Regions from separate parts of the Brevibacillus sp. FSL K6-2834 genome, predicted to be linked through region 1. Evidence: riboswitches for the same ligand, from Rfam matches in the RefSeq annotation. Region 1 holds a riboswitch; the other holds the start of a gene.
The links. Region 1 has a riboswitch for cyclic di-AMP ahead of NST96_RS21300 (betaine/proline/choline family ABC transporter ATP-binding protein). Riboswitches for the same ligand answer to the same signal wherever they lie in the genome.
Positions count from the first base shown of each region.

Region 1 (4,009 bases):
ACGCCGCGAGCGTCGCCACTCCGATCGTCATGACCGTAGCCGTGCGAATCCCGGCAAATATGACGGGGCGGGCCAGTGGAAGCTCTACGATCCGCAGCATCTGGCCTTTGGTCATCCCCATGCCGCGCCCTGCTTCCAGCAGCGAGGAATCGACGTCCAAAATGCCGGTGTACGTATTGCGGACGATAGGCAGCAGCGCGTAAATGACCATCGCGATGACAGCCGGGATCGGTCCGATGCCAAACAGCGGAATCATAAATCCGAGCAGCGCCAGACTGGGAATCGTCTGGAAGACCGAGATCACGGCCAGCACCGGACCGGCAAGCTTCCGGTACCGGGTCAGCAGAATGCCTGTCGGCACCGCAACTACAATCGCCCAGAACAACGCGACGACAGACAGAACGATATGCTCCCAGCTCGCCTGCACAATATCCGGCCAGCGGTCTGCCATTACGGAAATCACTTCACTCATTGCGCCACGCTCCTCTCCTGATCCAAGTATGGCCGTGCAAGCACATCGACCAGACTGGCCCTTGTCAACAAGCCTGCCAACGTCCCGTCTTGGCGGACGACCGGCACGTACCCGTACGGCGCTTCCTGCACGAAGCCGATGGCATCCGCGAGCGGAGTGTCGGGTGAAAGCGTCATGGTGTCTGTCCGCATCACATCGCGGATGGCCAGCGATTCATCCGGGTACCGCTTGTGAATATCCGCCGTATCCGCCATGCCCAAGTACTTCCCATGCTTGTCGACAACGATCAGCCCGGTTACCCGCTTGCGGTGCATGATCTGTACAGCCTCCGCCAGCCCTCGGCCCGGGGAGACGGTAACCGGCTGCGTGACCATGACATCCTGGACAAGCTGCCCGAGGTGGGACTGCAGCCGTTTTTCCCCGATGAACTCCCGGACAAAATCATTGGCCGGATGGCGCAAAATGTGATCGGGCGTCCCCTGCTGGATCACATTCCCGTTTTGCATGACCACGATCTGGTCGGCGATTTTCAACGCTTCATCCATGTCGTGGGTGACAAAAACGACTGTTTTGTTCAGCTCCTGGTTCAGCCGGATCAGCTCATCCTGCAGCTGCTCCCGGGTAACCGGATCGAGCGCCGAAAAAGGCTCATCCATCAGAATGATCGGCGGATCGCTCATCAGCGCCCGGGCTACCCCTACCCGCTGCTGCTGGCCTCCGGAGAGCTCGGACGGGTATCTGTCCCGGTACCGGTCGGGGGCCAGGCCGACCATATGGAGCAGGCGATCGACCTTTTTGTGATCAATCGACCCTTTTCCCCCCTGAAGCCGTGGCACCAGCGAAATATTTTCCGCGATTGTCAGGTGGGGAAACAGGCCGACCTGCTGAATCACATAGCCGATGCTCCGCCTCAGCGCGACCGGATCGACCTCCGCCGAATTCCTTCCGCCGACGGTAATCGTCCCCGATGTTGGCGAAATCAACCGGTTGATCATCTTCATCGTCGTGGTCTTGCCGCAGCCGGATGGCCCGACCAGCACTGTGATGCTCCCCTCGGGAATCTCCAGATTGAGATTCGGGATCACAGTCGTCGAGCCGTACGATTTGCGCACGCGTTCAAAGACAACCGCATTTGCCATTCGCATCCCCTCTTTTCGCTGTATTTTTGAAAATAAAAAGACCCCGCCAATGCAGGGTCTGTACCTGTAAAAATACAAAAAGACCCTGCAAAAGCATAGGGTCAAAAAACCGAATTGTTTTCCACGTCGGAATGATCTGACACGGAATGCTTGTTTTGACCCATCTTGAGGCTGACGAGGTTAGCTGACGGACTCGGGAAAGATGGTTCCCTACGGCAGATATGCTGCCGATTCGCCCCGGAAAAAGTGGTTCCCCCGCTTTCCGATTATGCAAATCGGAAATTAAGCTTATGGCTATTATGCATGAACTCGATCATCAAGTCAAATTCGCCTTCCCGGATATGAGGTCCGAATGTCATAGGTCATTGGTAACAAAAGTAATTATTTGTGAAAATTTGTAGGTATTTGTCTAACTTATTGCGAATCTATCTAAATATTCCATATTTTTTCTTGCAAGGAGGACTTCTATATGACCAAGCAGTGGAAACAGGCGTGGCAAGCAGCGCTGTTGGCTCTTGTCTTCTTCTTCTCTCCCGCCCAGCATTCAACGGCATCGGCTGAGAGTCTAGATTACAGCTCCAGCGTGCAAAACGGCAAGCTGGTCGTTTCTGCTTCCCTGAAAAATCCAGGCGATGGACGCAGCATCGGGGTCATCGCCGTCGGCTATGACGCCAATGGAAAAGCGATTGCCTCCAAAAGCGCAAAGACCTTTATCCCGCGCAATGAGGTAGGGAACTACCAGCTTTCCTTGCCAAACGCAGGAAAAATCGTCAACGTCAAGGTCACCCTCACCACTCCTTAACTCGCGTATTTTTGGCGAACGAGCAACCATATCTGAAAAAGGTGCCTCTTTGGTCTGCCTTGGACCTTGAGGCACCTTCTTTTTTGCCGCTGCCTGTTTGGGGACGTATCGCGATTCCATCTGCTTTCGAATGACTGCTTTCGGATTTGGCGACACTTCCTTTACGCCGCCAGAAGGGCAATCTTTCGCAATCGTGTCTTTGCATGATCAAACCGGCGCAAAGCAAGGGATGTCAGTTCGTCAAAAGAACTCCTGCCTCAGCTTTAACCGAGCGGAAAATGGCAGGAGACAAAATGCCCTGCAGCACCTTCTGTCAGTGTCGGCGCAGTCTGTCTGCACACATCCTGCACATACGGACATCTGGTGTGAAAATGGCAGCCGGACGGAGGATTGGCCGGATTCGGCAGATCGCCCTGCAGGACAATCCGTTCCTTTCGCTGCGTCGGATCAGGAATCGGGACAGCCGACAGAAGCGCTTCCGTGTAGGGGTGGCGCGGGTTTGCAAACAGCTCGTCGCGCTCTGCCAGCTCCACGATTTTGCCCAGGTACATGACCGCGATCCGGTCGCTGATATGCTTGACGGCAGGCAAGCCGTGGGCGATGAAAATGTAGGTCAGCTTTAGCTCCTTTTGCAGCTTCTTGAGCAGGTTCAGCACCTGCGACTGGATCGACACGTCGAGCGCCGATACCGGCTCGTCGCAGACGATCAGGCTCGGATTCAAGGCGAGGGCGCGCGCGATGCCGATCCGCTGTCTCTGCCCGCCGCTGAATTCATGCGGGTGGCGGCTCATATGGTGGGCATCCAGCCCGACAAGGCGCAGCAGCTCCACAACCTTTTCCTTCAGCTCGCTTCCTTTGTGGGTGCCGTGTACGCGCAGCGGCTCGGCCACGATTTCTTCCACCCGCATCCGCGGATTGAGCGAGGAATACGGGTCCTGAAAAATCATTTGCAGGTGCTGCCGCAAAGTGCGGACCTCGGCTTTGCCGAGAGTGGACAGATTTTTTCCCTCAAACCAAATCTCCCCTTCGGTCGGCTCCAGCAGCTGCAAAATCATCTGGCCGGTGGTCGACTTGCCGCAGCCGGATTCTCCGACGATTCCCAGCGTTTCTCCGCGGTACACGGTAAAGTCGACGCCATCTACGGCCCGTACGTAGCCTGTCTCTTTGGAAAACATGCCTTTCTTGAAGGGAAAATGCTTTTTTAACCCTTTAACCACCAACAGCGGTTCTTTCGTCTGGTCCATTGCTATGTGCCTCCTTTACGCGTAGAAGCAGCGTGCCAGATGGTTCAGGGCCACCTCTTGAAGCTGCGGCTTGTTTTGCTTGCACTCTTCTGTGGCGGCAGGGCAGCGCGGGTGAAACGCACAGCCGCCCGGCATGTCGAGCGGATTCGGTACCGAGCCGGGGATCGAGTCCAGCTCCTCCCGATTTTCGTCCAGCTTCGGCAGCGAACCGAGCAGCCCTTTTGTATACGGATGCTTCGGCTCCGCAAAAAGGGAAAAGACGTCAGCCTGCTCCACCACTTCTCCCGCGTACATCACCACGACCCGGTCCGCCATCTCGGCTACGACACCGAGATCGTGCGTAATCAGAATG
Region 1 covers NZ_CP151945.1:4,345,413-4,349,421, forward strand. Annotated here, with positions in the region: gene NST96_RS21295 (ABC transporter permease) at 1-472, opposite strand, end outside; gene NST96_RS21300 (betaine/proline/choline family ABC transporter ATP-binding protein) at 469-1,611, opposite strand; cyclic di-AMP (ydaO/yuaA leader) riboswitch at 1,767-1,910, opposite strand; gene NST96_RS21305 (hypothetical protein) at 2,081-2,413, shown strand; gene NST96_RS21310 (dipeptide ABC transporter ATP-binding protein) at 2,677-3,657, opposite strand; gene NST96_RS21315 (ABC transporter ATP-binding protein) at 3,673-4,009, opposite strand, start outside.

Region 2 (4,009 bases), 1.4 Mb from region 1:
CCGTTCCGCAAGGCTCACCACCGTCCTTGCAATCTCTTCCTCGGAGACCAATACCATCTCGTCGACGTATCTTTTCGTGTGTGCATACGTGATCTCTCCCGGCTTTTTGGCCATCAATCCATCCGCGATCGTATCCACCTTTTCCACTTCAAACGGGCAGCCGTGCCGAAGCGATTCATACATCGCCATGGCCCCCTCGCTATTCACGCCGATCACGCGCACGGCCGGCTTTGTCTCCTTCAAAGCAGCCGCCACGCCCGATATCAACCCTCCCCCGCTGACCGGAACGATGACCACGTCAACGTCGGGAAGCTCTTCCAAAATCTCCAGGCCGATCGTGCCTTGCCCTGCGATAATATGCATGTCTTCAAACGGATGGATCAAGACAAGACCTTCGCTTTGGTGAAGCTCCAGCGCTTTTTCATACATGGTAATGGAGGTGCTCCCTCCATCTACTACTTTGGCGCCGTAATGAAGGATCGCATTTTGCTTGCTCGGTACAGGATTGGTCGGCATGACCACTGTAGCTGCAATCCCTTGGATCTGGGCAGCGTAGGCAGTGCCTGCGCCGTGATTGCCTGCAGAAAAGGCCACGACACCCCGTCTTTTTTCCTCGTCTGTCAGGCTCACGATCTTGTTGTACGCGCCGCGGATTTTGAACGCCCCTGTCTTTTGCAGATTCTCGCATTTTACGTAGATGGTATTGCCTGACCATTCGCTGAAAGTGCGCGAATACTGCATAGGTGTCGGCAAGATGACACCCGCGAGATTGGCCCTGGCTTGCCTGATTTGCTCCAATGTAACGAACATGCGTTTATCTCTCCTCTTCCCTGATTTCTACGACCATTTCAATCTCCACAGGCAGATTCATGGGCAGAACGGATGTGCCCAAGGCAGAACGGGCATGCTTCCCCTTGTCGCCAAAAACGTTCACCAGCAGATCGGAAGCCCCGTTCATAACCTGGGGCTGGTCGTAAAAATCGTCTGCGCTGCTCACCAGTCCGAGTACTTTCACAATCCGCTCAATCTTATCAAGATTGCCAATCTCCGCTTTGATCATGCTGAGCAGGTTGAGGACAGTAATCTGTGCGGCCTCATATCCTTGTTCTACAGTAAGGTCCCTGCCCAGCCTGCCCGTATAGAGCGGTTTCCCATCGACAAAGCAGCCGGCTCCTGAGGTAAAAACCAGGCAGCCCGAACGCACGCAGGATACGTAGGTTGCCAAAGGCGGTTGGTTCGGGGGCAGACTTACCCCCAGCTCTTCAAGTCTCTTTTCCACAAATGACAAAAGTACCACCACGCTTTTCTGAAAATTCTAATCAACACTCGATATTCTCATTCTATCACGATCCCGGAATAAAATGATACAATTTTTTTGATATCGACAAATTTTTTAGAAAAAAATCAACAACATGCACCCGTCCGCTGAATCCTCCAGCCGCCTGTCATGGAAATCATGCCACAAATACACGGCGGTATTTCCTTTTCTGAACAAGCGTCAACAAGGTCTGCCATTATTTACAGGTTCCATTCTCTCAAGTCTATTTGTTATCCTAGTTAAGCCAAACAAACAAGCCGAAACTTCCAAAGAAGTGGAAGTGCGGGGGACTTCTTTTTGTAGAGTTAGCCACTCTGCATTGGGGTGAATCACGCTTGTGAAGGGTTGTATCCTCAGCCCGAACCCGACAACTAACCTCGTAGGCGAAGAAAAGGAGACGATGAGAACATGAAACCATTCGGCAAGTCTATCATCGCTATTGCTTTGGGATTGGCTGTTACTTCGATGTCCACTTCAGCATTTGCTGCCACATGCCCGGTAAAAAATGTTGTTAATCAAGGGCAATGGCTCCCATATTTCATGAATTCCCAACCTTCGCAACAATCCCAACCATCGAACCAATGGAACCAATGGAACTGGGCATTTCCATCCAACTCTATGCAATGGGTAGAGCTTCCGATGCAACAGCCGGTACAAAAACCGGTTCAGCAGCCGGTACAAAAGCCAGTTCAACAACCGGCTAAAGCTCCGGCAAGCAACACTGTCAACGCTTCCTCCCAGTTTGCTCGCGAAGTGGCAAATCTGGTAAACCAAGAGCGTGCAAAAGCCGGTCTGGCTCCGCTTGCTTACGATGCTGCATTGGAAAAGGTAGCATTGGCAAAAGCGGCTGACATGGATCAAAACAACTACTTTGATCACAACAGCCCTACCTACGGTTCTCCATTTGACATGATGAAGCGCTTTGGCGTATCGTACATGACTGCAGGCGAAAACATCGCCATGGGTCAGCGCAGCGCTGAAGAAGTGATGCAGCAATGGATGAACAGTGACGGTCACCGCAAAAACATCATGAACCCGAATTTCACGAAAATCGGCGTAGGCTACCAAAATGGTTACTGGGTACAAGAATTTACCGGATAACCTTGATGGCTGCAGAGAAGAACCGAGTTGCTCAACAGAGTGACTCGGTTTTTTCGGTTTTTTCCCTGCTTGCAAAAAAAGCCCACCTGAAGCTGGTGGGCATGGTATCGATCTAGGCTTTTGTGATCAAAGGAGAAAATGGCGACACCCGGATCAGAGGCTCATTAACGAGCGCACCAGCCGCCGTCGATGACCATTTCAAGGCCGCTCACAAACGAAGACTCGTCCGAAGCGAGATAAAGTGCACCATAAGCGATATCCTCGGGTTTGCCGAGACGAGGCAGCGGCGTTTGCGCCTGAAAAATGCCCCGAACCTCTGGAGCCGTGATCATTTGCGTCATTGGTGTTTCGATAATGCCCGGGTGAATGGAGTTCACGCGGACGGAATCCTTCGCGCATTCGACAGCTGCTGCTTTCGTAAGAGCTCTCAACGCCCCTTTGGAAGCGGTGTAACCATTCGTAAAGTTCAGAGCAACTAGTCCTGCGATAGACGAAATGTTGATGATGGAACCGCTTCCAGCCTTTTTCATCTCAGGGTAAACCAGCGTCATTCCCAGCACGCAGCCGGTCAGGTTTACATCCATCACCTTGTTCCAGTTTTCCATCGTAAATTGCTCAATCGTAGCATCTGTACTGATACCCGCATTGTTTACCAGGACGTGAATGTTGCCAAATGCCTCCAGACCTTGTGCGATGACGTTTTTCCATTCGTCCTCGGAAACGACGTTGTGTTTGACCCCGATGGCTTCCCCGCCGTCCGCCTTGATTTCATTCACCACTTCTTGCAGCTTGTCTTCGGACATGTCCGTCGCGATTACTTTCGCGCCTTCCTGGGCAAACAGACGAGCTGTTTGTGCCCCCATACCGCTTGCCGCACCTGTAATGATGGCGACTTTTCCTGTTAGACGACCCATAGTCGTATCCTCCCGCTTTTTCATTTCTGAAAAAGAAATTCAAAAAAATTTTAAACAACTAGTTGTTTTATCGACACTGTGTCGTAAATAATTATATCAATGCCCTTCTTATATGGGCAAACAACACAAAACGCCGAAGTGACGATAAATCAACAGAAGATCAACGTTGTGTGGATCACATAGAAAAAGTTCAACAAGGATGGGAAGAATGTCGATGAAACCGAAGAAGATTGATCCGCGGGTCAGGAGGACACGCCAGCTCATTCAGGACGCGTTTACCTCGCTCATACAGGAAAAAGGGTATGAGGCCATCACCGTACAGGACATTACCGAGCGTGCCACTTTGAATAGGGCCACCTTTTACCTCCACTATCGAGACAAACAGGATTTGATGTGGCAAAGCACAGAAGAAGTCCTCTCGGAGCTGGTGGACAGTCTGCGCGAAACGACCAAACATGCGAAAAAAGCAGACTTGCACGTAGATCAACCGCACCCCGTGTTCGTCTGCCTGTTTGAACAGATTGCACGCCATGCGACCTTTTACAAGGTAATGCTGTCCCATCACCAGGCACCACTCGCTGCTCGCCTGATCGAAGTCATCACCGATTACATCTCCCAAGGCCTGGACGAATTCCAGCCCGATGACACCAAGCTCACGGCACAGCGAGAGATTATT
Region 2 covers NZ_CP151945.1:2,902,320-2,906,328, forward strand. Annotated here, with positions in the region: gene ilvA (threonine ammonia-lyase) at 1-810, opposite strand, end outside; gene NST96_RS14345 (RidA family protein) at 815-1,288, opposite strand; cyclic di-AMP (ydaO/yuaA leader) riboswitch at 1,564-1,719, shown strand; gene NST96_RS14350 (CAP domain-containing protein) at 1,727-2,419, shown strand; gene NST96_RS14355 (glucose 1-dehydrogenase) at 2,584-3,333, opposite strand; gene NST96_RS14360 (TetR/AcrR family transcriptional regulator) at 3,548-4,009, shown strand, end outside.
Region 2: another riboswitch for cyclic di-AMP. It lies ahead of NST96_RS14350 (CAP domain-containing protein); the one in region 1 lies ahead of NST96_RS21300 (betaine/proline/choline family ABC transporter ATP-binding protein).